Regions from separate parts of the Lysinibacillus parviboronicapiens genome, predicted to be linked through region 2. Evidence: a T-box and tRNA genes for the amino acid it is inferred to sense, from the RefSeq annotation. Region 2 holds a T-box; the other holds one or more tRNA genes.
What was found. The T-box of region 2 lies ahead of leuS (leucine--tRNA ligase). A T-box ahead of a tRNA ligase gene usually reads a tRNA of that ligase, here a tRNA-Leu.
Positions count from the first base shown of each region.

Region 1 (11,047 bases), 660 kb from region 2:
TAGTTTCAATTTTGAGGAAGTAAAGTCGAAAATTGGACCCTATCTTCCTGGGGAAAGTATTGCGGGACTAAGAGAAGGCGGTTTAGGACTTTACTTAATGGAAACTTTGATGGATGAGGTGATGATTAATAACGATGGTGGCGTAACTGTTTTCATGACAAAGTATGTCGCTAGAGAGCAGGTGGAAAAAAATGTCGAAAGAATCACTACATAAATCTTCGTCAAAGGAAGATGTATTAAGGTGGATTGCACTGTACCAATCAACTGAGGATGATGAAGCACAAACAAATTTAGTCATTCATTACCGGTATTTGGTAGAGTCTATTGCTCGTAAATATTCACATGGTAAATCTTATTATGATGATATCGTCCAAGTAGGGATGCTTGGTTTATTAGGTGCTATTAGACGTTTTGATCCAGATTTTGGCCGAAGCTTTGAGGCATTTGCTGTTCCGACCATTGTAGGGGAAATTAAGCGCTTTTTACGTGATAAAACATGGGATGTTCACGTGCCAAGACGAATTAAAGAATTAGGACCCCGCATTAAATCAACTGTAGAAGCGCTGACAATTGAATTACAAAGATCACCTTCTATTAAAGAAATCGCAGATCGATTAGAAGTGCAAGAAGAGGAAGTTTTAGAGGCGATGGAGATGAGTCGCAGTTACCAGGCACTTTCTATGGACCATTCCATCGAATCTGATTCTGATGGAAGTACTGTAACGTTATTCGATATTATGGGTAAAGAAGATGTTGGTTATGAAATGACCAATAGAAGAATGATTGTATCCGATGCAATGGAAATTTTAAATGAACGAGAAAAACAAATTATACAGCTTACCTATTTAGACCAACTTAGTCAAAAAGAAGCTGGAGAACGATTGGGGATTTCTCAAATGCATGTATCAAGGATACAGCGGAAAGCCATTAAAAAATTGCAGGAGGTCATCCTGTCTAGTGGTAGTGTGTCGCTCTAAAAATCAGAAAGAGGCGTTTATTACTATGGGGTTCCTCTATCCTATAATAATAAGCGCCTTATATTATTTAAAAGAAGCTGTCTACTCTACTTAGGAGTAGGCTATTTTTTGCATTTATATTAGTATGTAATGGTAAAATGAAAAGAAAAAGGTAGTGATGATGTGGAACACAAGCAAATGTTACAGCTCATTGCAAAAGATGTAGCTGTTAAACCAGGCCAAGCAGAGGCGGTAATTAAATTATTGGATGAAGGAAATACCGTTCCGTTCATCGCGCGTTATCGAAAAGAAGCTACTGGTTCACTTGATGAGGTACAAATTAAATCTGTAGAGGATCGCTATCACTACATACAGCAGCTTGAGCAACGCAAAGAAGAAGTTATGCGTTTAATTCAGGAGCAGGACAAGCTTACACCTGAATTAGAAAAGGCAATTCAAACTTCGACTGTTTTACAACGTGTAGAAGATCTATATCGTCCTTATAAGCAAAAGCGACGTACGAAAGCGACAATTGCTAAGGAAAAAGGTCTAGAGCCGTTAGCAAATCTTTTATTAGAGTTTCGAAATGAAGATGTAATGCTATTAGCAAAAGACTTTGTAGATGAAGAAAATGTGCCAACAGCTGAAGAAGCATTAACAGGTGCACGTGATATTCTGGCAGAGCGCTTTGCTGATGACGCGGGTATCCGAGAAAAAATCCGTATGTTTTCTTGGAAAGAGGGCGTACTGGCAACAAGCGTGAAGAATGCGGAAGCAGACGAGAAAAATGTTTTCGAAATGTATTATGAGTATGAAGAGCCTGTCAACCGTATAGTCCCACATCGTATACTAGCTGTGAACCGTGGGGAGAAAGAAGAGATTTTAAAAGTTGCGATTCATGTTCCGATAGATCGAGTGCTCATGATTATGTGGAAGGAGTGGATTCCAGCGACAGGCTCTTCACCTGCAATTTCTGAAGTGAAATTAGCCATTGAAGACTCTTATAAGCGACTAATCCAACCATCTATTGAACGTGAATTACGAAACGAGTTAACAGAAAAGGCGGAAACTCAAGCCATTCATATATTCTCTGAAAATCTTCGTAATCTATTATTACAACCACCGATGAAGGGTAAGTATGTTTTAGGGGTAGACCCTGCTTACCGAACAGGCTGTAAATTAGCTGTTGTGGATGAAACAGGTAAAATGCTTGAAGTGACGGCCATTTACCCTCATCCGCCGAAACCAGATGTAGCAAAATCAACATCAGTCGTGAAGTCGATTTTAGCAAAATACCCAATTAGTATTATTGCTATTGGTAACGGTACAGCTTCTCGAGAAACGGAGCAATTCATTGCAGATGTATTGAATGAAGTTAATAATGATGTGGCATATGTCATTGTCAATGAAGCCGGTGCTTCAGTTTATTCTGCATCTGATGTAGCACGGGCTGAGTTTCCTGATTTACAAGTAGAGCAACGAAGTGCTGTATCGATTGCGCGTCGTCTGCAAGATCCTTTATCGGAATTAGTGAAAATTGAACCGAAAGCAGTCGGTGTTGGTCAGTACCAACATGATGTTTCGCAAAAGAAACTAACAGAGTCGTTAACGTTTATAGTAGAAACTGCAGTAAATCAGGTTGGAGTAGATGTTAATACAGCTTCGGCATCGCTACTTCAATATGTCTCTGGTCTGTCGAAAACAGTTGCAGAGAATATTGTTAAAGTGCGTGAAGAGAATGGACAATTTACTACACGAACACAGTTGAAAAAAATTCCACGACTCGGCGCAAAAACATACGAGCAAGCAATAGGTTTCTTACGTGTACCAGAAGCGAAAAACCCTTTTGACGGGACTGGTATCCATCCAGAAAGCTACAGTTTAGCAGAGCAAATTTTAGAAGCGGCACATATAACTAAAAAAGAAATAGGCTCTCAGAAAGCAGAAGAAGCAATTGCAACCCTAGATGTGCAAGTTTTAAGTGAAGATCTAGGAATTGGTGTTGTTACAATTCAAGATATAATGGATACTTTAATGAAGCCAAGTCGTGATCCACGTGATGCCTTTCCTCAGCCATTACTCAAAACAGATGTATTGAAAATGGAAGATTTAAAAGTAGGTATGGAGTTACAAGGGACAGTTAGAAACGTAGTTGATTTTGGCGCGTTTGTTGATATTGGTGTAAAACAGGATGGTCTTGTTCATATTTCTAAGTTGCAGAAGAAACGTATTAAGCATCCATTAGAAGTCGTAGCATTAGGTGATATTGTTACGGTATGGGTAGAGCAAATAGAAGTAAATAAAGGGCGCATTTCATTAACAATGCTACCACCAAGAGATCAAATGATTGAAAAGTAATAATTTTTAGCCACACTGTCTATACTACGCAGTGTGGTATTCTTGTTGTTAGAGGTGAATGTTATGACCAACGAGGAACTGCAACAACTTGTTAATCGAATTTCATTAGAAAACTTTCATAAACCATTTCTGCATCAAGCTTACTTCAACGCGAGGTTACGTTCCACAGGTGGCCGCTATCTATTACAATCACACCATATTGAAATAAACCCTAAGGCGTTTGAAATATATGGAGTGAGGGAAGTAGAAGGAATAGTTCGTCATGAACTATGCCACTATCATTTGCATTTAGAAGGGAAAGGCTATCAGCATCGTGACAAAGATTTCCGAGATTTATTAAAAAAAGTGGATGCACCTCGCTTTTGTTCTACTTTGCAAACGTCTACATCTACGGGGAAGAAAGAGCGACCTCTTCATACATATAGATGTGTAAAATGCCAGCAGCTATATCTTAGAAAGATTAGATTAAATGTGAAGAAGTACTGCTGTGGCAAGTGCTCAGGACCTTTAAAATTAATGCAATAAAAAAACTTTAAGAAAAAGGTTGACGTTTTCTTAAGATATCCCTATAATAGTAAAAGTCGACAAGATAACAATGACGACTTAACAATAAATTATTCCGAAGTAGCTCAGTTGGTAGTAGCACCTGACTGTTAATCAGGTTGTCGCAGGTTCGAGTCCTGCCTTCGGAGCCATGGCCCCTTGGTCAAGCGGTTAAGACACCGCCCTTTCACGGCGGTAACACGGGTTCGAATCCCGTAGGGGTCATTTTTTAAAAAAATAGTAATAACATTGGTCCCGTGGTGTAGCGGTTAACATGCCTGCCTGTCACGCAGGAGATCGCCGGTTCGATCCCGGTCGGGACCGCCATTTATTGGGGTATAGCCAAGCGGTAAGGCAACGGATTTTGATTCCGTCATGCCTAGGTTCGAATCCTAGTACCCCAGCCATTTATTTCTTATATTTGAGCCATTAGCTCAGTTGGTAGAGCATCTGACTTTTAATCAGAGGGTCGAAGGTTCGAGTCCTTCATGGCTCATCATTTCTAAGGAAAAGACTTGACATTTCAAAATATCGCAGTATAATAAGAAAGTTACTAATTGAATGCGGTCGTGGCGGAATGGCAGACGCGCTAGGTTGAGGGCCTAGTGGGGGCAACCCCGTGGAGGTTCAAGTCCTCTCGGCCGCACCAAGTCATCTAACTAATATATGCGCCCGTAGCTCAATTGGATAGAGCGTCTGACTACGGATCAGAAGGTTGTGGGTTCGACTCCTGCCGGGCGCGCCATAAAAAAAGAATCACCTATATAACGCGGGTGTAGTTTAATGGTAAAACCTCAGCCTTCCAAGCTGATGTCGTGAGTTCGATTCTCATCACCCGCTCCAAAAATACTTTTAAAAAACATATTGACATTTGATTTCACAAGAGTTATGATATAGAAGTTGTCTCTTGGAGATGGCGATATGAATGATATGAACCTTGAAAACTGAACATGCAAAACGTAATCAATAACGTTTTTAGTAACTAACTTCGGTTAGTGAATAAAACAAAATTTGGACATCAAAATTGATGCCAGCAAAACAATTTGAGCTAATCAAATTTCTTTTATGGAGAGTTTGATCCTGGCTCAGGACGAACGCTGGCGGCGTGCCTAATACATGCAAGTCGAGCGAATGATGAGGAAGCTTGCTTCCTCTGATTTAGCGGCGGACGGGTGAGTAACACGTGGGCAACCTACCTTATAGTTTGGGATAACTCCGGGAAACCGGGGCTAATACCAAATAATCTCTTTTACTTCATGGTGAAAGACTAAAAGACGGTTTCGGCTGTCGCTATAGGATGGGCCCGCGGCGCATTAGCTAGTTGGTGAGGTAACGGCTCACCAAGGCAACGATGCGTAGCCGACCTGAGAGGGTGATCGGCCACACTGGGACTGAGACACGGCCCAGACTCCTACGGGAGGCAGCAGTAGGGAATCTTCCACAATGGGCGAAAGCCTGATGGAGCAACGCCGCGTGAGTGAAGAAGGATTTCGGTTCGTAAAACTCTGTTGTAAGGGAAGAACAAGTACAGTAGTAACTGGCTGTACCTTGACGGTACCTTATTAGAAAGCCACGGCTAACTACGTGCCAGCAGCCGCGGTAATACGTAGGTGGCAAGCGTTGTCCGGAATTATTGGGCGTAAAGCGCGCGCAGGTGGTTTCTTAAGTCTGATGTGAAAGCCCACGGCTCAACCGTGGAGGGTCATTGGAAACTGGGAGACTTGAGTGCAGAAGAGGATAGTGGAATTCCAAGTGTAGCGGTGAAATGCGTAGAGATTTGGAGGAACACCAGTGGCGAAGGCGACTATCTGGTCTGTAACTGACACTGAGGCGCGAAAGCGTGGGGAGCAAACAGGATTAGATACCCTGGTAGTCCACGCCGTAAACGATGAGTGCTAAGTGTTAGGGGGTTTCCGCCCCTTAGTGCTGCAGCTAACGCATTAAGCACTCCGCCTGGGGAGTACGGTCGCAAGACTGAAACTCAAAGGAATTGACGGGGGCCCGCACAAGCGGTGGAGCATGTGGTTTAATTCGAAGCAACGCGAAGAACCTTACCAGGTCTTGACATCCCATTGACCACTGTAGAGATACAGTTTTCCCTTCGGGGACAACGGTGACAGGTGGTGCATGGTTGTCGTCAGCTCGTGTCGTGAGATGTTGGGTTAAGTCCCGCAACGAGCGCAACCCTTGATCTTAGTTGCCATCATTTAGTTGGGCACTCTAAGGTGACTGCCGGTGACAAACCGGAGGAAGGTGGGGATGACGTCAAATCATCATGCCCCTTATGACCTGGGCTACACACGTGCTACAATGGACGATACAAACGGTTGCCAACTCGCGAGAGGGAGCTAATCCGATAAAGTCGTTCTCAGTTCGGATTGTAGGCTGCAACTCGCCTACATGAAGCCGGAATCGCTAGTAATCGCGGATCAGCATGCCGCGGTGAATACGTTCCCGGGCCTTGTACACACCGCCCGTCACACCACGAGAGTTTGTAACACCCGAAGTCGGTGAGGTAACCTTTTGGAGCCAGCCGCCGAAGGTGGGATAGATGATTGGGGTGAAGTCGTAACAAGGTAGCCGTATCGGAAGGTGCGGCTGGATCACCTCCTTTCTAAGGATATTTTCGGAATACAAACCTTGGGTTTGTAAGATTACGTTTTGCGTTCAGTTTTGAAGGTTCATTCTTCTGAATGAATAACTTCAAAACTTGTTCTTTGAAAACTGGATAAAACGACATTGAAATAGTAACAAACACATTTATTTTTTAAGTTTTTTAGGCTTAATAACAGATAATGTAGGGTTTCAAGACACAAGTAGTTCTAGGAAGCAAGCGAGAGAGGAAAGGAGCGTACCTTAGTACGTGACTGACTGAACGAGTGAAGCTGACAACGAAATACGCAGTGTATTGGAAGCCGACGTAGGTTAAGTTATTAAGGGCGCACGGCGAATGCCTTGGCACTAGGAGCCGAAGAAGGACGGCACTAACACCGATATGCTTCGGGGAGCTGTAAGTGAGCTTTGATCCGGAGATTTCCGAATGGGGGAACCCACTACGTTTAATCGCGTAGTATCTTGACGTGAATACATAGCGTCTTGAAGGCAGACCCAGGGAACTGAAACATCTAAGTACCTGGAGGAAGAGAAAGAAAAATCGATTCCCTGAGTAGCGGCGAGCGAAACGGGAAGAGCCCAAACCAAGAGGCTTGCCTCTTGGGGTTGTAGGACACTCAATACGGAGTTACAAAAGAATGAGTTAGATGAAGCGACTTGGAAAGGTCCGCCAGAGCAGGTAAAAGCCCTGTAGTCGAAAGTTCATTCCCTCCTGAGTGGATCCTGAGTACGGCGGAACACGTGAAATTCCGTCGGAATCTGGGAGGACCATCTCCCAAGGCTAAATACTACCTAGTGACCGATAGTGAACCAGTACCGTGAGGGAAAGGTGAAAAGCACCCCGGAAGGGGAGTGAAAGAGATCCTGAAACCGTGTGCCTACAAGTAGTTAGAGCCCGTTAATGGGTGATAGCGTGCCTTTTGTAGAATGAACCGGCGAGTTACGATTACGTGCGAGGTTAAGTTTTAGAAGACGGAGCCGCAGCGAAAGCGAGTCTGAATAGGGCGAATTAGTACGTGGTCGTAGACCCGAAACCAGGTGATCTACCCATGTCCAGGGTGAAGGTAAGGTAACACTTACTGGAGGCCCGAACCCACGCACGTTGAAAAGTGCGGGGATGAGGTGTGGGTAGCGGAGAAATTCCAATCGAACCTGGAGATAGCTGGTTCTCTCCGAAATAGCTTTAGGGCTAGCCTCGTGATGAGAATACTGGAGGTAGAGCACTGTTTGGACTAGGGGGCCATCCCGGTTTACCGAATTCAGACAAACTCCGAATGCCAGATATTTATACACGGGAGTCAGACTGCGAGTGATAAGATCCGTAGTCAAAAGGGAAACAGCCCAGACCACCAGCTAAGGTCCCAAAGTAATCGTTAAGTGGAAAAGGATGTGGCGTTGCATAGACAACCAGGATGTTGGCTTAGAAGCAGCCATCATTTAAAGAGTGCGTAATAGCTCACTGGTCGAGTGACGCTGCGCCGAAAATGTATCGGGGCTAAACGATTCACCGAAGCTGTGGATTGACATCTACGATGTCAGTGGTAGGAGAGCGTTCTAAGTGCGTTGAAGTCAGACCGGAAGGACTGGTGGAGCGCTTAGAAGTGAGAATGCCGGTATGAGTAGCGAAAGACGGGTGAGAATCCCGTCCACCGTATGACTAAGGTTTCCTGAGGAAGGCTCGTCCGCTCAGGGTTAGTCGGGACCTAAGCCGAGGCCGATAGGCGTAGGCGATGGACAACAGGTTGATATTCCTGTACCACCTCCTCACCGTTTGAGAAATGGGGGGACGCAGTAGGATAGGGTAAGCGCGCCGTTGGTTGTGCGCGTCCAAGCAGTAAGGCGTGTGTGTAGGCAAATCCGCACACTGTAACGTTGAGCTGTGATGGCGAGTCCTTTAAGGACGAAGTTCCTGATTTCACACTGCCAAGAAAAGCCTCTATCGAGGTGAGAGGTGCCCGTACCGCAAACCGACACAGGTAGTCGAGGAGAGAATCCTAAGGTGTGCGAGAGAACTCTCGTTAAGGAACTCGGCAAAATGACCCCGTAACTTCGGGAGAAGGGGTGCTCTTGAGCGTGCAAGCGCATGAGAGCCGCAGTGAATAGGCCCAGGCGACTGTTTAGCAAAAACACAGGTCTCTGCAAAACCGTAAGGTGACGTATAGGGGCTGACGCCTGCCCGGTGCTGGAAGGTTAAGAGGAGTGGTTAGCGCAAGCGAAGCTGCGAATTGAAGCCCCAGTAAACGGCGGCCGTAACTATAACGGTCCTAAGGTAGCGAAATTCCTTGTCGGGTAAGTTCCGACCCGCACGAAAGGCGTAACGATCTGGGCACTGTCTCAACGAGAGACTCGGTGAAATTATAGTACCTGTGAAGATGCAGGTTACCCGCGACAGGACGGAAAGACCCCGTGGAGCTTTACTGTAGCCTGATATTGAATTTTGGTACAACTTGTACAGGATAGGTAGGAGCCAGAGATCTCGGAGCGCCAGCTTCGAAGGAGGCGTCGGTGGGATACTACCCTGGTTGTATTGAAATTCTAACCCATGCCCCTTAGCGGGGCAGGAGACAGTGTCAGGCGGACAGTTTGACTGGGGCGGTCGCCTCCTAAAAGGTAACGGAGGCGCCCAAAGGTTCCCTCAGAATGGTTGGAAATCATTCGTAGAGTGTAAAGGCACAAGGGAGCTTGACTGCGAGACCTACAAGTCGAGCAGGGTCGAAAGACGGGCTTAGTGATCCGGTGGTTCCGCATGGAAGGGCCATCGCTCAACGGATAAAAGCTACCCCGGGGATAACAGGCTTATCTCCCCCAAGAGTCCACATCGACGGGGAGGTTTGGCACCTCGATGTCGGCTCATCGCATCCTGGGGCTGTAGTCGGTCCCAAGGGTTGGGCTGTTCGCCCATTAAAGCGGTACGCGAGCTGGGTTCAGAACGTCGTGAGACAGTTCGGTCCCTATCCGTCGTGGGCGTAGGAAATTTGAGAGGAGCTGTCCTTAGTACGAGAGGACCGGGATGGACACACCGCTGGTGTACCAGTTGTCTTGCCAAAGGCATCGCTGGGTAGCTATGTGTGGACGGGATAAGTGCTGAAAGCATCTAAGCATGAAGCCCCCCTCAAGATGAGATTTCCCATTACGCAAGTAAGTAAGATCCCTCAAAGACGATGAGGTAGATAGGTTCGAGGTGGAAGTGTGGTGACACATGGAGCTGACGAATACTAATCGATCGAGGACTTAACCAAAATGTTTGAAACATTCAATGCACCGTTTATCCAGTTTTGAAAGAACAACAACTTTCTAAAAGAGGGTTTCAAGATACGAGTAGTTCGAGAAAGCGATTGAAGCTGACAAAGAAAGACGACGTATATTAAAAGCCAACAATAGTCTAGTGATGATGGCAAAGAGGTCACACCCGTTCCCATACCGAACACGGAAGTTAAGCTCTTTAGCGCCGATGGTAGTTGGGGGCTTCCCCCTGTGAGAGTAGGACGTCGCTAGGCATGTAAGACAGTCAGCATAGTGCTGACTGTTTTTTTGTACACTTTATTAGGTAGTTAGTAGCAACATGGATTAAAATTTTTTTGCTATATTTGTTGGAAATATGAAAAAAAACATTGTATAGCGAAAATATTTATGTTATATTTATTAATGTCTTAAAGAGGTCCCGTGGTGTAGCGGTTAACATGCCTGCCTGTCACGCAGGAGATCGCCGGTTCGATCCCGGTCGGGACCGCCATTTATTGATTATACAGCTCTTATGATATGAAAATATCATAAGGGCTTTTTTATTTATAGTGGCATAATAAGTTAGCTGAAAAGGAAACACCAAATTGAGAGAAGACCAGACACGGAAGTTATAGGAACTAAATTGTATATCATTACATATGTATAGTGAGACAGAAAGCATTTAATTCTTCCATATAAGCAAAAAGTTTTAAGTTTCTCAATCGACAGTGATGGGTACTGAGTTAGTAGTAGATTGAAAGTGTACGGAGGTGATTGTATGCGATATTACTATTTCTGGAGAATGATATATACAGGCATATTCATAGGATTATTAGTTATTTTGGGAGGGTGTATAGATCGAATTATTGAAATAGAAGAATCAAATACGTATCACTGGCAAAAAAATATGAATCAAACAGAATTTGAACAATTAAAAGAAGGGATGACATATTTAGAAGTCATCGAAATAGCAGGAGGCCATGGAGAAAAAGTAAGGGATAATCATTACCGCTGGGATGATGAAATACTGTTGACGCAAGCCTATATTGTTCAATTTAAGGATGAAAAATTGCTAAGTAAAGAGATTATTATAGTGAAAGGGCATTCCACTAGAAAGTAGACACGTCTAAAGAGGACGTGTTTATTTTTTTGAAAATTACTGGATGCTTTGAACATTTGCGCATGTTTCGGTAAACTAGAAGTAATGTAGCTAGGAGAGGACAAAAAGAAAATGTTTGAAATAATTATGAGGTCACTAGAAGATACGGAGAATTTTGCACTAAAGCTAGCGGAATTACTAGAAGCACAGGATACCATTACGTTAGAGGGGGATCTTGGCGCTGGTAAGACTACAT
Region 1 covers NZ_CP073713.1:4,367,186-4,378,232, reverse strand. Annotated here, with positions in the region: gene rsbW (anti-sigma B factor RsbW) at 1-214, shown strand, start outside; gene sigB (RNA polymerase sigma factor SigB) at 192-977, shown strand; gene C9J31_RS21150 (Tex family protein) at 1,140-3,314, shown strand; gene C9J31_RS21145 (SprT family protein) at 3,378-3,839, shown strand; tRNA gene C9J31_RS21140 (tRNA-Asn) at 3,933-4,009, shown strand; tRNA gene C9J31_RS21135 (tRNA-Glu) at 4,011-4,082, shown strand; tRNA gene C9J31_RS21130 (tRNA-Asp) at 4,109-4,184, shown strand; tRNA gene C9J31_RS21125 (tRNA-Gln) at 4,190-4,264, shown strand; tRNA gene C9J31_RS21120 (tRNA-Lys) at 4,281-4,353, shown strand; tRNA gene C9J31_RS21115 (tRNA-Leu) at 4,421-4,506, shown strand; tRNA gene C9J31_RS21110 (tRNA-Arg) at 4,526-4,602, shown strand; tRNA gene C9J31_RS21105 (tRNA-Gly) at 4,627-4,700, shown strand; rRNA gene C9J31_RS21100 (16S ribosomal RNA) at 4,920-6,471, shown strand; rRNA gene C9J31_RS21095 (23S ribosomal RNA) at 6,781-9,709, shown strand; rRNA gene rrf (5S ribosomal RNA) at 9,852-9,967, shown strand; tRNA gene C9J31_RS21085 (tRNA-Asp) at 10,128-10,203, shown strand; gene C9J31_RS21080 (hypothetical protein) at 10,471-10,812, shown strand; gene tsaE (tRNA (adenosine(37)-N6)-threonylcarbamoyltransferase complex ATPase subunit type 1 TsaE) at 10,924-11,047, shown strand, end outside.
Region 1: it encodes a tRNA-Leu, which carries the amino acid that the T-box ahead of leuS (leucine--tRNA ligase) is inferred to sense. The anticodon was not compared.

Region 2 (11,047 bases):
TGTATTTGCCATCCTTCCATTTTTGATGCATTTTGTCACGAATTTCAGCGAATTGCACATCGATTGCATCAACTTTGTTTCCTGCAAAATCACCAGAACCTGCTGCACTACAAAATGTACAGCCACCAAATGCGACTGTGCCATCACGATTCGGGCAGTCAAAACCTGCATCAAGCGCTACTTTAAATACTTTATGCCCAAATTGATCGCGTAAATAGCGATTCCATGTATAGTATCTTTTCCCTTCAGAAGGAAAAGGAAAGTTTGTTTCTGACATGTATTTCACTCCTCTAACACTATATATTATCACGTGCTTGCGCTTCCGTCATGAAGTAATGATTTTATTCTGCACAAGCAGTTGCTAACCGTTCACTTTAAAACAAAAATAGAGTAGGACAATTAGCCGATGTTTTAGTAACCGTAAGTAAGTAAATGAAAGAACAATAATAAGTTCCCTGATGCCTGAGATTACTTATAAGTGGACCGTATCGGTCAGTAATTTGTGAAGTGAAAATCCTATTACCAAGTAAGTTCACATATATGAAGGAAAGGTAAATTTATTTTCCTTGTACATTTTCATATTTCAGCATAAACTAACTATTTAGAGTAGCGAAATAACGGAGGACATGATATGCCAAAAAGTGTTTGGTTTCTAATTATCGGTATGCTTGTGAACACAACGGGCAACTCTTTTTTATGGCCTTTAAATGCCATATATATGCATGACTATTTAGGTAAGTCACTTGCAATGGCTGGCTTTGTATTGATGCTGAATTCAGCTGCGGGTGTGTTAGGCAATCTACTAGGTGGTTATTTATTTGATAGAATAGGTGGCTATAAGTCAATTATGTTAGGTATTTTATTGACGATTGTTTCCTTAATCGGACTAACCATTTGGCATGGATGGCCACATTATGTGTGGTTCTTAACGATTCTTGGTTTTAGTGGCGGTATTGTCTTCCCTGGGATGTTTGCATTAGCCGGAGCGGCTTGGCCTGAGGGAGGTCGCAAGGCGTTTAACTCGATTTACTTAGCACAAAATTTAGGTGTCGCAGTAGGTCCTGCCCTTGCAGGCATTGTCGCAGATTATAGATTTGACTACGTATTTATGGTAAATTTAGGGATGTATACTCTGTTTTTCTTTATTGCATTATTGACTTTTAAAGGGTTAGATGCGAGAAGCATTGCGCCTAAAAATGTAGTGAGTGAAAGTAAACGCATCATAAATAAAGCGCCATTCTATGCATTGTTAATACTTAGTTCATCATCTGTGTTATGTTGGCTTGCTTATTCACAATGGAGTGCGACTATTTCTTCCTATACGCAGGATTTAGGTCTTGGCTTAAAGCAATATAGTTTACTCTGGACGATTAATGGCTTACTTATTGTTTTAGCCCAACCATTAATCGCGCCATTGGTGAAGCGTTGGGAAGATAAATTAAAAACTCAATTAGTATTTGGAGTTATTCTGATTGCGATATCATTTGGGATTATTGCATTTGCGAGCGACTTTAAAATGTTTGCCGCTGCAATGGTTGTTTTAACATTCGGCGAAATATTCTATACGCCTGCCTTACCGACTATTGCCAATCTGCTTGCCCCAAAAGGGCGTCAAGGCTTCTATCAGGGCATTATTAATAGCGCAGCGACTGGCGGTCGTATGATTGGTCCTTTATTCGGTGGCATAATGGTTGATCAGTTCGGTATGATTGTGCTTGTATCGATTTTAGTCGTTATTGTGTTAATGGCCATTATCCCATGCCTACTGTATGATCGTCCGTTAAAAAGAAATCATATAATTATAGATTAAATATGAGAATCAGATATTAAGTGTGTGAAAAGTGTGCTAAAGCAGATTTTTCATACGCTTTTTTTATTTTGTAGTTGAAATCAATTGGGTTAAGGATTACAATCATACATATTCAAATATTTGAATATATAAACATGATAAGCCTAGTCACAAAGTACAGTCAGAATGGGGGGAACTACGTGGAAGAAGGTTTACAACAATTTAAAGCTGATTTTTTTAAAGCTTTAGCACATCCATTACGCATAAGGATTCTTGAATTATTGGTTGATGGTAAGAAAAGTGTGAATGAAATTCAAAGCTGTCTTGAGAAAGAAGGTTCAGCCGTTTCCCAACAGCTGAGTGTCTTGCGGACGAAGAATATTGTATATGGGACGAAAGAGGGTAAAAAAGTTTACTATTCTTTGAGTGATCCGATGATTATAGAATTACTAGACGTTGCAAAGAAAATTTTTAACAATCATTTAGTCAATACCATTTCAAGATTAGAAGAAATGACTGTCAGTGAAAATACGATGACATGATATAAGAGATTATCTTTTATCTCCTTGGAAAGTATCCTGAATTCTAATGAAAGGTAATCTTGCTAACTTGATTCGATGAATTAATTCGAAGGGAAGATTTACTATGAAGTCACAGTTTACAGGGCGGCTTGAAGGATATTCTGTTGGTCTTTTTAAAAAAGATTTACTGTCAGGCATTATTGTCGGTATTGTTGCCATCCCATTAGCAATGTCCTTCGCGATTGCGTCAGGTGTTAAACCTGAGTATGGTATTTATACAGCATGTATCGCAGGGATACTTATCTCGGTATTTGGAGGTTCGAAATATCAAATAGGGGGACCTACAGGCGCATTTGTCCCAATTCTGTTAGGTATCGTGCTCACTTATGGTTATGAAAAATTATTGATTGCCGGTTTGATGGCTGGCATTATGTTATGTTTAATGGGGACTTTTAAGTTAGGCACGCTCATAAAATTTATCCCACGGCCTGTAACTATCGGATTCACAGCTGGTATTGCAGTAATTATTTTTACAGGTCAAATTGCTAATTTTCTAGGTCTAACAGGTATTAAACGACACGAGTATTTTATTGCGAATATAAAAGAACTTGTCATGCATGTAGGCACGACAAATTATTATAGTATTTTAATAGCCATCATTAGTCTTGTAATAATTCTTGCAACACCAAAAATATTGCCAAAAGTACCAGGAGCTCTAGCTGGAATTGTTATTTCTACACTTATCGCAACATTGTTCTTCTCAGGACAAGTAGCGACAATTGCAACAGCCTATGGTGAAATTCCTAATACCTTACCAAAATTTTCGATTCCTGAAATTACATTCGAGCGTATTCAATTATTAATAGGACCTGCATTTGTCATTGCTATGCTTGGAGGGATTGAATCCCTATTATCGGCAGTCGTAGCGGATGGTATGACAAATAGTAAACATAACAGCAATCGGGAGCTTGTTGGACAAGGGATTGCTAATATTGTAACGCCTTTATTTGGAGGGATTCCTGCAACGGGTGCCATTGCTCGTACCGCTACCAATATTAAGACGGGTGCAGCTTCGCCGGTGTCAGGCATTATTCATGGGGTATTTGTGTTAGTGACACTATTGTTATTAGCCCCTTATGCTTCTCATATTCCATTGGCAAGTATGGCGCCTGTTTTAATGGTCGTTGCTTGGAATATGAGTGAACAGCGGCATTTTGCACATATTGTAAAATTGAAATCGGGAGATTCACTTGTTCTGCTTATTACATTTTTACTTACGGTTTTCACGAGTTTAACATTGGCTGTTGAAGTTGGTCTTGTTTTAGCGGTTGTATTATTTGCGAAGCGCATGAGTGAGAAGCTTGTAGTCTCGAAGGTTTTACCAGATCATTCTAAAACGAGTGGCAAGGTGCAACCGAATGTGGTCAATCAAAAACATGATTGTCCGCAAGTTAGTATTTACACAATTGAAGGGCCATTATTTTTCGGTGCAGCACAAACTTTTGAGCAAACGATTTTAAATTCACTTCATTATCATCCAAAAATTTTAATTTTACGAATGAGTAAAGTGCCCTTCATGGATTCTACAGGTGAATCTTATTTTAGCAATATAGTGGAAAGTTTCACAAATCGAGGTGGCACAGTGTTAATCACAGGTGTGCAAGCGGAATTAAAAGAGGCACTTCGGCGAAATGGCTTATATGAGAAAATTGGTGAAGAAAACTTCTATCCGCACACAGGAGATGCTATCAATAAAGCTCTAAGTTATTTGGATGAAACGCAATGTGTAGGGTGCAAGCATTTTGCGTTCCGTGAATGCACAGAACTATCGAAACCAGGGAAACCGGGGTGCCTGGCACACGAAAAATTCTGACAATTTACTACAATTAAAAAAAGCTCCGTATGAGGAAGGAACTGACCCCAAAAGTATAGACAAATAAAAAAAGCATCTTCGATTGAATTCGGGTTTAGATACCTAAACTTCAATTAGGAGGTGTTTTTTCTATGGGAACAAGAGTGAGTTATCCATACGAAGTAAAAATGAAGGCTATTGAGATGCGATTGGCTGGTATACCAACGAAGCAGGTTTTAATTGAATTAAATATAAGGCATAAAACACAAGTGGAAACATGGATGCGTTGGTATAGAAACGGAGAAATACACCGATTTGAACAACCTGTAGGTAAACAATATACCTTTGGTAAAGGTCCTGAATATGAGAATGAACAAACAAAATTAGTAATGGAGAACCGTTATTTAAAGCAACAAATTGAGGTTTTAAAAAAGTACGCAGAGTTGGAGAGGAAGTGGTTGGAGAAGTAGCTGTACAGTTAGTAGAGACGCTAAAAGAAACGTTGTGCGTGAAGGATATATGTGCACATTTAGGAATTGCACGATCTACCTACTATCGTTGGAAACAGGCATCTGCGGATGCAAGGTCTCGTCAGGCGATTGAACGACATATTGGAGAACTCTGTCGTGCGCATAAATTCCGATATGGTTATCGGAAAATTACTGCACTCTTACGCCAAGAAATACGCGTGAATCATAAAGTCGTGCAACGTATCATGCAAAAATATGGTTGGCAGTGTCGAGTAAAAGTAAAAAAACGGAAACAAACTGGACAACCCTACTATATCGCAGATAATTTATTGAACCGTAATTTTGAGGCAACTGCACCTTTACAAAAGCTCGTTACCGATATTACTTACTTGCCATTTGGTCAGAAACAATTGTATCTTTCAAGTATTCAAGATTTATATAATGGCGAGATTATCGCCTACTCGATTGGTGATTGCCAAGATACTGATTTTGTGTTGAATACCTTATCCCAACTAGGTACTTTACCCGATGGGTGTACACTACACAGTGACCAAGGTTCGGTGTACACGTCTTATCGATATCAACAGGCCGTAAAAGGGAAAGGCATTATCATGAGCATGTCCCGTAAAGGTACGCCCGCTGACAATGCCCCAATTGAATCATTTCATTCTGCATTAAAGTCTGAAACATTTTACTTAGACAATTTAAGGCGTACTACGACGGCAATCGTAGAACAAACTGTCAAAGACTATGTAAAGTATTATAACTATATCCGAATACAAGCGAAACTAAACAACCAGTCGCCGGTACAATATCGACAACTGGTTGGGTAAATGCTTTTTTGATCTCTGTCTTATATACAGGGGTCAGTCCCGAAAATCTCATCCGGAGTTTTTTGTGTTCAGTGCATCAATTGCTCGTTTTGTTCTTCCTCACAATAATGGCAATAGGCGTGTGAGTTTTGGGGTAAAAAGGTTTTTAGTAAAGTTGTATCAAGAAAAGAGTGGTGCGAGGGAATATTGTACTTGTAGTGCTGATAGGAACTGTATGGATAGTGTTCCATTTTTTCAACTATCGGCGTGTTTGTTGAGATGGGGTTGCGGTGAATGTAGCGACTTACGGTGAGCATGCCTATGGGGGAGGGAACAAGCTCTGCGAAATATCGACGCTCGTAAAGCTGACCAGTATATTGATATTTCTGTTTGAAGTATTCACTGTAACGGCGGTTAATAATAGCCATAACTTTCCCTAACGGCACTTCAGGGGAACGTATAAGCAGATGATAGTGCTTAGACATAATGCAATAAGCGACGATACTAAATGTATATTTTTGATGGGCATATTGCAGGACACGAAAAAACGCTTGGTAATCAGCAGAGTTACTAAAAATAATTTGGCGATTATTACCACGCATCACGACATGATTGTAATGATATGGGGACCACTGACGCTTTTTTCTAGCCATAAGACTTTCCCTCCTAAGTAGTTTTCTTTAGCATAAAAATGATGACCAGTCTCGTCAAATACACACATGCCTTAAAAATAACTAATATTTTCATTTTGATGACAGAAAAACACTGATAATTTTGAAATCCCTATAAAAATAACCATGAAAAAATTTTTTTGCTAATTGTTTGAGAATTGTGTGGGTGCCAGGCACCAAAAAGGAAAGCACTTGTGCTTTTTTGAACTTTCCATTAGAATAAATGCAATACATGTAAAGACAGTGATGAGGAATAGTAGATTTGGCGTTCTTTTTAGAGAGCTAGCGGGTGGTGGAAGCTAGTAAGAAAGCAAATTGAACTCGCCTGCTGAGTCTGCTCGCGTGAAATCCACGTGTGCCGTTCCTTCCGCGTTAAGGAAGCTTGAGCCGAGTGTGATCACTAATTTGGGTGGTACCGCGGGAGATACGAATTCTCTCGTCCCTTTCTAACGAAGAAAGGGGCGAGTTTTTTTATTTTTTAAATATTTTGTCAATTCTAACAGTAAGTAGCACCCCACATATAAAAGGAGGAAATCACTTGAGTTTTATTCATCAACAAATCGAAAAAAAATGGCAGCAATATTGGGCTGACAACAAAACATTTAAAACAGAAAATGAAACGGACAAACCGAAATTTTATGCATTAGACATGTTCCCGTATCCATCTGGTGCAGGTCTTCATGTAGGACATCCAGAAGGTTATACAGCAACAGATATCCTTTCGCGCTTCAAGCGTATGCAAGGCTACAATGTGTTACATCCAATGGGCTGGGATGCATTTGGATTACCAGCAGAACAATATGCACTAGATACTGGAAATGACCCAGCTGAATTTACGGCAAAAAATATTGCTACATTCAAGCGTCAAATTCAAGAATTAGGTTTTAGCTATGACTGGGATCGAGAGATTAACACAACAGATCCAGAATACTACAAATGGACACAATGGATTTTCATTCAACTGTATAAAAAAGGTTTAGCATATATAGATGAAGTCGCTGTAAACTGGTGCCCAGCATTAGGAACAGTCCTTGCGAACGAAGAAGTCATTGATGGGAAATCAGAGCGTGGTGGTCACCCAGTAGAACGTCGTCCAATGAAGCAATGGATGCTAAAAATTACTGCTTATGCGGATCGTTTAATCGATGATTTAGAAGATGTAGACTGGCCAGAATCAATCAAAGATATGCAACGTAACTGGATTGGCCGTTCAGAAGGTGCAGAAGTAACATTTGACATTAAGGGTACGGACAAAAACTTTACTGTCTTTACAACACGCCCAGATACATTATTTGGTGCAACTTACGCAGTACTTGCACCAGAACATAAATTAGTGGCGCAAATTACAACTGCTGATCAAAAACAAGCAGTTGAAACGTATCTAGATAAAGTAAAATTAAAATCCGACTTAGAGCGAACAGATTTAGCGAAAGAAAAAACAGGTGTCTTCACAGGCGCTTATGCAGTAAACCCCGTAAATGGCGAGAAAATGCCAATTTGGATTGCTGATTATGTTCTTGCTACTTACGGTACAGGCGCAATTATGGCAGTTCCTGCACATGATGAGCGTGACTATGAATTTGCCAAAGAATTTGGTTTAGATATTAAAGCAGTGCTTGAAGGTGGAGACATCGAAAATGAAGCGTTCACTGGCGATGGTAAACATATTAACTCTGGTTTCTTAGATGGTCTTGAAAAAGTGGAAGCAATCGCTAAAGCGATCGAATGGTTAGAGCAAAAAGGTGTGGGTGAGAAGAAAATTTCTTATCGTCTACGTGACTGGCTATTCTCCCGTCAACGTTATTGGGGTGAGCCGATTCCAATGATTCATTGGGAAGATGGTACAACGACTCCAGTACCAGAATCAGAATTACCATTAATGCTACCGAAAACAGATAATATTCGTCCTTCTGGTACAGGTGAATCACCACTGGCTAATATTACAGATTGGGTCAATGTTGTAGATCCTGAAACAGGCAAGAAGGGACGTCGCGAAACGAATACAATGCCACAATGGGCAGGTTCAAGTTGGTACTTCCTGCGCTATATCGATCCGAACAATACGGAAGCAATTGCAGATCCAGAGTTACTAAAACGCTGGTTACCGGTTGATATATATATCGGTGGAGCGGAACATGCGGTACTGCATTTACTTTACGCACGCTTCTGGCATAAAGTTCTATACGATTTAGGCGTAGTACACACGAAAGAACCATTCCAAAAGCTATTCAACCAAGGGATGATTCTTGGAGAAGGTAACGAAAAAATGTCTAAATCAAAAGGCAATGTTGTGAACCCAGATGAAATCATTGCCTCTCATGGTGCAGATACATTGCGTCTCTATGAAATGTTCATGGGTCCTCTTGAGGCTTCTGTTGCATGGTCAACGAATGGCTTAGACGGTGCTCGTCGTTTCTTAGATCGCATTTGGCGTCTATTTGTCAATGAAGAAGAAGGTACGTTATCAGAGAAAATTCAAGTGTCAAAAGATAAGTCCCTTGAAAAATCATTCCACCAAACAGTGAAAAAAGTGACAGAAGACTATGAAGGTATTCGCTTTAATACGGCTATTTCACAAATGATGGTATTCATTAATGATTGCTATAAAGCTGATGTAGTGCCAACAGCTTACGCACAAGGCTTTGTGAAGATGCTTGCACCAATCGTGCCTCACGTTGCAGAAGAATTATGGCAATTGCTTGGACACGAAGGGTCAATTTCGTACGAAGAATGGCCAGCATATGATGAATCCAAATTAGTGGATGACGAAGTAGAAGTGGCTGTCCAAGTAGCAGGTAAAGTACGTGCGAAAATTATTGTCGCAAAAGATGCTTCCAAAGAAGATATTGAAAAGGTAGCATTAGCAGACGACAAAGTACAGGAATATATGGCGGGCAAAACTTTAGTAAAAGTAATTGTGATTCCAGGTAAGCTTGTGAACATCGTTGTAAAATAAATAATTTGTGGAGAACCGAGTAATATGCTTATGATAAGCACATTACTCGGTTCTTTTTTTATTGATGTAGTTTTAGGAAAGATTCATATGGGCATGAAGTTAAGAATAGGTAAAATATATTCCATCTTTTATTGTTATAGTAAAGAAATGTTTCTTTTTAATAAGGGAATTCACAGTTATCCCGCAGATCGTTTCAACTAGAGAATGTTAGCCGCTAGAAGGACCTAGTCATTAGTCATTACATCACTCAAATAGGAGAATGCTTATCGATATTTAGAAAAAGTGTCCAGTATTTGGGCACTTTTTTCTCTATACTGAAACCAAGTGAAGATTCCTGACGACTATAGAGAGAACGGGAAAAGGAGGTGTTTGTTTGAGTGAGCAATTGGCAGCCATTATGGATGAACACGGTGAATATTGTCTCCGAGTCGCTTATTTGTACGTAAAAGACTGGGCGATTGCAGAAGAAATTGTACAGGATGTGTTTCTCGCCTATTATCGTCAACAGCATTGCTTTGAACAAAGAGCTTCGCTAAAAACATATTTAGTGAAAATTACTGTACATAAAAGTCATGATCATTTACGCAGTTGGAAAAATAAACGATATCTGTTATTTGAAAAGATCCATATTAGGGCAAGTAAACGTACGCCAGAAACGGATTTAATTGAAGCTGATGAGCGAATAACTTTAAAAACAGCTCTGTTTGAGCTACCGATTGTTTATAGAGAAGTGCTAGTTCTTTATTATTACCAGGAACTAAAAGTGGGTGACATAGCAGATGTGCTTGCTTGTAGTGAAAATACAGTAAAAACAAGGTTACGCCGTGCAAGACACAGACTACAAGGAAAACTCGAACAAAGCGATTGGGAGGTGCTAGAAGATGACATCTTTTAAGGACAAATTAAATCGTGAACTTGGTGAAGATGCTCTTTTTTCACAGCAGTTAAAAGAGAGCATATTACAACAAACGAAGAAACCATCTAGAAAAAAGGTGCATTGGCAGTATTCTGTTGTGCTATTTGCAACGTTATCTATTTTAGTTCTCTCCATACTCGCTGGACCTTGGACAAAAACCGATGAACGACAGACAATTGCCCAACTAGACGAAGTGATGAAGGAACAGCCCTCAATTAAGAAATTTACAGTCACCAATAATAACGATCGATGGACGTTCGCGGCACAGAAGTATGCATGGAATGTCCTACAAGATAACTTTGAAGCTAAACGAGATAAACAGCTACTGCAAGAACTGTTAGATCATGCTCGTTTAGGGGTAGGGGAGATGAGCAGTCAAGGTAGTTACCAGGATATTTATATAGAATTCAAGGATGGTCAGATACTACAGCTAAAATTAAAAGCCTATGAAACGGGGCTTGGCTTTATCGATATGCAGACAAATATATTTTATGTTGTAGAGGGTGAAGCGGCCAAAAATATCCTAGCATTGATAGCAAATGATTTAGGTATCAAGCCAAAGGTGAAAGTACTAGTTATTTTCATGCTATCGCTTGCCACAGTAGAGTATGTAACGCGGAGAAAGTTAGGGAGTAAAAGGAAAGATCGTTATGCAAGTCAGATGCATAAAATAGTGGAACGAATTTTTTCTGTAGTGGTGTTTTTCGTAATCTATCTGCTGATGGTGTCGGAGTGGTTACTATATAAGCCAGTTATTTTAGTAATGCTAACCTTCACCATGATGATGAGTATATCCATTAATCATCTATTTGGCTATCGCTTAACAGAGCATCTGCTGTCTATAGTTGTTTGGCTTATCAGTATCTTAATTATTATAATGATAATAATTTAGCACTTGTACAGAAGTAGCTGTAAGTTAAATCATTACATCGCGTGCTCTTTCCATAATCGCTAAGACTGGTATGTATTTATTCTTTTAGTTCATCTAAAGTTCATTTTCTTCTTTTACAATTGCAAATGTAAAGAATATAGAGGAGTGAACAAGATGAAAAAATTTGCA
Region 2 covers NZ_CP073713.1:3,704,811-3,715,857, reverse strand. Annotated here, with positions in the region: gene mnmL (tRNA modification radical SAM protein MnmL/YtqA) at 1-277, opposite strand, end outside; gene C9J31_RS17890 (MDR family MFS transporter) at 632-1,810, shown strand; gene C9J31_RS17885 (ArsR/SmtB family transcription factor) at 1,945-2,331, shown strand; gene C9J31_RS17880 (SulP family inorganic anion transporter) at 2,435-4,183, shown strand; one part of gene C9J31_RS17875 (IS3 family transposase) at 4,315-4,588, shown strand; one part of gene C9J31_RS17875 (IS3 family transposase) at 4,588-5,465, shown strand; gene C9J31_RS17870 (transposase) at 5,534-6,097, opposite strand; T-box leader at 6,350-6,562, shown strand; gene leuS (leucine--tRNA ligase) at 6,654-9,071, shown strand; gene C9J31_RS17860 (sigma-70 family RNA polymerase sigma factor) at 9,445-9,966, shown strand; gene C9J31_RS17855 (hypothetical protein) at 9,953-10,879, shown strand; gene C9J31_RS17850 (MMPL family transporter) at 11,033-11,047, shown strand, end outside.